Regions from separate parts of the Pectinatus frisingensis genome, predicted to be linked through region 1. Evidence: riboswitches for the same ligand, from Rfam matches in the RefSeq annotation. Region 1 holds a riboswitch; the other holds the start of a gene.
What was found. A riboswitch is a leader RNA that binds a small molecule or an ion and turns the genes downstream of it on or off. The one in region 1 is predicted to bind magnesium.
Positions count from the first base shown of each region.

Region 2: another riboswitch for magnesium. It lies ahead of F8M42_RS11350 (MgtC/SapB family protein); the one in region 1 lies ahead of F8M42_RS05755 (ABC transporter permease).

Region 1 covers NZ_CP045424.1:1,229,441-1,232,871, reverse strand. Annotated here, with positions in the region: gene F8M42_RS05760 (ABC transporter ATP-binding protein) at 1-365, opposite strand, end outside; gene F8M42_RS05755 (ABC transporter permease) at 382-2,124, opposite strand; M-box (ykoK) riboswitch at 2,271-2,439, opposite strand; gene F8M42_RS05750 (LL-diaminopimelate aminotransferase) at 2,582-3,431, opposite strand, start outside.
Region 2 covers NZ_CP045424.1:2,420,039-2,423,469, reverse strand. Annotated here, with positions in the region: gene F8M42_RS11360 (ABC1 kinase family protein) at 1-670, shown strand, start outside; gene aroH (chorismate mutase) at 732-1,094, shown strand; M-box (ykoK) riboswitch at 1,308-1,469, shown strand; gene F8M42_RS11350 (MgtC/SapB family protein) at 1,818-2,492, shown strand; gene F8M42_RS13760 (hypothetical protein) at 2,522-2,653, shown strand; gene mgtA (magnesium-translocating P-type ATPase) at 2,674-3,431, shown strand, end outside.

The DNA.
Region 1 (3,431 bases):
TCAAGCACCTGCATTGACTTTTCCTTTTTCATTTCCGTACTCATTTTTTTTCGTTCCAAGCCAAGCATTACATTTTCTACGACAGTAAGCCAGGGGAATAATGCAAAAGACTGAAAAACCATTGCCACACCGGGATTAACCCCATGAATCTGCCTGCCAAGATACGACACTGTACCGCTCGTACTGGGAATAAGTCCTGCAATTATACGCAGCAATGTTGATTTGCCTGATCCTGACGGACCAAGCACTGCTAAAAATTCTCCCTCTTTCACTTGGAGATTTATATCTTCCAAAACAACAGAATCATCGCTGCCTTTTATTTTAAACGTTTTATTTATTCCTTTTAATTCCAGTAAATTATCCATTCTTAACTTCTCCTATTCAATCTAAATGATATTTGGTCTGTGCTAAATAATATAATTTATGCCAAAGAAAATGATTTATAAATACTACTATCACACACATAACAGTGAGTCCCACCAAAATTTCATTCCAATTGCCCGATGAAGTCGATGAGTTTATATAAGCACCGATTCCTGATGCCGTCAGAGTAATATCCTTCCAGCTGACCAGTTCTGACACAATACTAGCGTTCCATGCTCCACCGGACGCGGTTATAAGACCAGTTACCAGATTGGGAAATATACTAGGAAGGATAAATGAGCGCCATTTTTTCCAGCCTGCTAATTCAAAAACATCAGCTGCTTCCAATAAATCATTTGGTATACTCATTGCTCCGGCAATTACATTAAATAATATATACCACTGAGTGCCAAGCATCATCAGCAAAATTGACCCATATTCAAAATCTACATTGTACTGGACAAATAAAATAGTAATGAATGGAAAAAGCATGTTTGCCGGAAAAGATGCGGCCATTTGTACTATTGGCTGCATTTTTTGTGATAATTTAGGATTGAGCCCTATTTTAACTCCTACAGGAATTGTCCACAGCGCACCAAGCAGTAAAGCCGTAAAAACACGTCCTGCTGTACATAATCCCAGCATAAAAGCCCCGCTTATTTCAGACATGCCTATATTATACAGCATAGCAGCTGCTTCCATCGCGGGCTTGTATAATAACCAAATAAAAAATATAATTACAATTACTTTGGCTATCCTTTGCCCGGTTAATGCTTCGGGAGTTTTTCTGTACATTTCAGAAACATCATCTATTTTGTCTACCGACCGCATGGCAATTTTATTAACCGACCGGCCCAATGGGACGAATAATCTATGATAAAGCCACTGTACAATAAAAGATTTATACAAAATATTATAAACGAACGATGTAGGTTGAATATCAGACTCAGATAATTCCAACTTAAAACGCTGTCCCCACACTACCAAAGGCCGCCAAAAGAACTGATCCACTAATAAAATCATGACCAGCATCGTTACCATCGCATACAGCATGGCCTGAATATTACCAGAATCAACTGCGACAGCCAAATATGAACCTATTCCCGGCAGATGAATATCTTCACCCAATACACTTATTGCCTCGCTGGCTGCCAAAAAAAACCAGCCGCCGCCAAAAGACATCATGCCATTCCAAATCAATCCTATTGCCGAAATAGGCAATTCAAGATTAATAAATCTCCGCCAGGCGTTGAAATGCAACATTTGCGACGCTTCTGTCAGATCCTTGGGTATAGTAATCAGCGAATGATAAAAACTAAAAGTCATATTCCATGCCTGTCCTGTAAAAATTGCTAAAATAGATGCACATTCCACACCGAACAGACTATGAGGAAACGCTGCCATAAGCGCTGCTATCGTAACCGATAAAAACCCCAAAACAGGTATTGACTGCAAAATATCAAGAATTGGTATCATTATTGCCCCTGCAGATTTAATTTTTGCAGCTATATAACCATAAACCAATGTAAAAATCAAAGAAAAAATAAAGGCAATGAACATTCGCAGTAAAGATCTACCGGCATAATAGGGCAGCATCGCCGGTGAAAGACTTATTTCAAGATGCTCTCCCTGAGAAAAAGGGGCATTCATCCCCATTCCTAATTTCAATATAGCATATAAAATAATAAAAATAATGCAAAGTATTCCTACATCCATTAAAGAAAATTTTCTTCTTGACAGGGATTTGGTAAATATTTCCATAAGGTACCTCCTACGATAATTGTAAATATTTTTTTACCGCCACCAGAGCCATCGTCCATATTTACCACCACCCTTATCAAAATAAATTTTTGTAACTAAATACAAAAACCCTCTCAAAAATCATGAGAAGGTTCCAAAACATCCGCTGCAGATTTCAATCGTCCAAGCTTTAGCACTGCATAACGTAGAGTAAATACTCAGCTATCTCGGGTAATACCTTATTTCGATAACACCTGTCCTACCCCTTGGCATCTCTCGATGTTTCCGGGCAATAGCCTATGTTTATTGCAGGAACCTCACCTAACAAAACTATATTAATTTTCCACTGGCTTATCTTAGCACTATGAATAATAAAATGCAATGTATTTTTCACTATTTACACAAATTTAACGTATTTTATTATGGCTGGCAAAAACCGCTGCAAAAATCAACAGCGGTTTAATTTATATTACTCCGTTCATAAAGTCAGCTTTGTTTTAATACGTTTTACAGCCCTTTTTGTATTTTCCTTATCGCCGAATGCTGTAAGCCGAAAATAACCTTCCCCTGAAGGGCCAAAACCGGCTCCTGGTGTCCCGACAATATTTGCCTCAGACAATAATTTATCAAAAAAGTCCCATGACTTCATATCATTAGGTGTCTTAAGCCAGATATACGGAGCATTGATCCCGCCAAAATATTCTATACCGGCCCCGTCTAATCCCTCTCTAATTATCCTGGCGTTATCCATATAATAATTTATGGTCTGCATTATTTCCTTTTGCCCTTGTTCAGTCACAACAGCTTCCGCAGCCCGCTGAACAATATACGCCGTACCATTGAATTTAGTCGTATGGCGACGATTCCACAATGGATTTAAAGCCTGCTTTTCCCCTGCTTTAGTACGGGCAAAAACTGTTTTCGGTATAACTGTATAACCACAGCGCATTCCCGTAAAACCAGCGGTCTTAGAAAATGATCTGAACTCTATAGCTACATCTCTGGCTCCATGTATTTCATAGATAGTCCTGGGAATATCAGCTTCTGTTATATAATAGGCATAAGCAGCATCATATAAAATAACAGCATCATTTTGTCTGGCATATTCTATCCATTTTGCAAGCTGTTCTCTGGTCAAAGTTGTCCCTGTAGGATTATTAGGGCAACATATATATATCATATCAACATGCTGTTTCGGTATTTTAGGAACAAAATTATTATCCGCCGTGCATGGCATATATACCACATTGGAAAAAATTCCCTTAGTTTCATCATAGCCGCCCGTACGTCCAGCCATAACATTAGTATCAAGATATACCGGATAAACC
Region 2 (3,431 bases), 1.2 Mb from region 1:
TGATACTTTTGCTATGAAATCAGCAATATTGTCATTGGGTATAGCCAGAGGCAAAATAAATCATATAAAGTTGTATGAAGATGTAGACACATTAATGATGAGATATAATAATATGCGATTTGATGAATTGCATTTGGGTCAATTATCTCAAGATATAATTGCTGTGTTACGGCAGCATAATCTGGGAATAATACCGGGACTTAGCATGTTTGCTCGAGGTATTATGACTATAGATGGGATTATGCGTATAACTTGTCCCAAGATTAGTTTTGTAGATATTTTAAAAGATCAGATGCAAAGTGATTTTTCAAAGAATTTTAATTGGCGCGACGAGCTAAAGAAAATACGGCAAGATGGTTATTCTCTTATGTATCGGTCAATGCAGCTGCCAGAACAGCTGTCGGATATGATAAAAATGACGATGAGTGGGCAGACTAAGGTCAATCTTGATTTGACCGGTTCAGAGGAACCGTTGAAAAATTTTGACAAAATGATAAATAAACTTATAATCGGCATTATAAGTTCAGCTCTGCTGCTGGGATCTTCTATTATTTGTACAACCAATATGACACCTAAATTTCTGGAAATTCCTTTTTTAGGCGTTTTGGGATATTTGGCAGCGCTTATTTTATGCGCCCGCCTTTTGATAAGTATTTGGCGACATCGTTAAAAATCAAATGCAGAAGCAGTATAATTTGTTTTGTGGCAAAAATATGAAAGAGGCGATTTAGTTGCGTGGCATACGCGGGGCAATAACGGTAGAAAAAGATAATAAAACAGAAATATATGAGGCTGTTCAGGAATTGTTAAGGGTAATAATGTTAAAAAATGAGTTGACTGTGGATGATATCGGGGCGGCTATTTTTTCAGCGACACATGATGTAACAGCGGCTTTTCCGGCAGCAGCGGCACGCTGTCTGCCAGGTTGGAATTTAGTGCCGCTTTTTGATGCTCAGCAGATGGCAGTGGATAATAGCATCGAAAAATGTATAAGAGTGCTGCTTTTAACCGATAGTTCTAAAAAACAGTCGGAAATAGAACATGTTTATTTGGGTGGGGCAAGAAAATTGAGACCGGATATAAGTGTGATATAATCTTGGTTAATTGTATTGATATTGAATCTTGCTTTTAAGTTGACAGTCCCATTTGTTAAAAGACAGTTGATTATCAATGATAGAGGACTGTATAAATATTCATAAAGCAGAAAAGGCTAAAAGATTAATGATAATTATTAATCATGATAATGCGAAGCTGATAGAAAAGTATTGACAAGTGAAAATATGAGTCATATAATAAACAGGAATTAAATATTGTTCCGGTAAGTAAGGCTACTGCAAGGATATGGACTGTTGCCGCGGAGTGGTGGAGACACTATGAGAAGGTTTGAACAGGTGATATCGAAAAACAAGGTATCATCTAATACAGTTTCACCGCCTTGCAAAGTTAAAGCTCAAACGGTGGCGTGGTGTTTTTGCACTGCGAAAATATTATTTGATATTTTCCCATGTCTGCGGTTTGTAACCGGGACATGGGTTTTTGTTTTATTTGAGGAGATGAATGTATGATGGATGATGGAAGTATTCGAAAAATGCCGGACTGAGGAAATTTAATTGGTTTTTAGTGATATTAAGCATAGATTTTTATCAATGAGTTAATATAAATAATATTTTCCACAGTCAGGCATTAAGAAAAACAATAAAATGAATTATTTTTCTTAATTGAATTGACTGTGGATTTTTTGCGCCCTTTTTTAAGTGGAAATGGTTAAATGATCTGCAAAAATCCATTATGAAAAGGGGATGGACACAGTGTTTACGATGTTTTTGATGAGATTGGGAATAGCGGTGCTAGCCGGTATTTTGATTGGTATAGAACGTCAGCTGACAGGGCATCCGACCGGAGTTCGGATCAATACACTAGTCAGCTTGGGAGCGTGTGTTTTTGTGTTGTTTTCTATGATAATTGAACCGGAGCATGCGGCGGATCTGTCCAGAGTGGCAGCGCAGATAGTTTCGGGAGTTGGTTTTTTATGCAGTGGAATTATTTTTAAAGAAGGTACTAGTGTACGCGGATTAAATACGGCAGCGACTATTTGGTGTTCAGCTGCGATTGGCGTACTTGCCAGTACCGGACAGTATGCTATTGTTTTGGCGGCTACGGGGGTATTGCTTATGGTTAATTTATTGTTGCGGCCATTTGCTAATTGGCTGAAACCTTTGGAATGTTTTGATGAAACGGAGAATGTATATCATATTTGTGTGACTTGCATGGAAAGAGAGGAATTGACCATACGAGAAAAAATCATGAATTATATCGCAGATACAAAATTAAAACTCATTAAACTGGAAAGTGGTGATATTATTGGTGAAAAAGTGGAAATTGAAGCAGTGGTTTCGTGTTATGGCAAACAAAGAAATGTAATTGCAGAAAAATTGATTGCCCGCTTGAGTATTAATAAAGGGGTAATCGGGGTCGGATGGAAAAATTTATAAATTGTATCGAACTGAAAGGGGTGAGGACAATGGATGATGCTGGTGGTCATCACAGGATAAACTTTGGGGAAAATAATAAAAAATTCAGATGTATTGATAAATATCTTATTTATATAAAAAGAATAGTTATCAATACATCTGAAAAGATAAATTCCTCATAGCAAAATATGGAGGGAAGACAATGAAAAAAAGTGAAAATTTAAAAATGAAGGTTCAAAGAGAAAAAATCGAAAAAAGGCTTTTATCAGCAGTTAACAACAAAGAAAAATTTTTACGGACAGTGAACACGGATATAGATGGATTATCATCGGAAGTAATAGAAAATAATCGTGAGCTTTATGGTAATAATAAAATAGTACATGGTAAAAGGCTGTCGTTTTTAAAAAAGATAACGAAAGCTTTCATTAATCCGTTTACGTCCATTTTGATATTTTTAGCGCTTATATCATCTTTTACAGATATAATTATTCCAATATATCAAAATTCACCTGATGATGTGGACCCTACTTCCGTAATAATTATTTTGACGATGGTTATCATTTCAGGGTTACTGCGATATGTACAAGAATCACGCAGCGGCGCTGCCGCATCGAAATTATTGGAAATGATTACGACAACAGCTACTGTGGAAAGAAAGGAAACAGGGCTGGCAGAAATCCCCATTGACGATATAGTTGTTGGTGATATTGTACATTTATCAGCAGGGGATATGATTCCTGCCGATGTTTGTCTTTTGCAGGCAAAAGATTTATTTATCAGTCAATCAGTATTGACCGGTGAAAGTGAACCAGTCGAAAAATTTGTAGTAGAACAACCCGGTAAAAAGGGAAGTATGACGGAATACGAAGACTTAGTTTTTATGGGCTGCAATGTTTTAAGCGGCACAGCCAAAGCTGTGGTGGTGACTACAGGCAATGATACGTTATTTGGCACTATGGC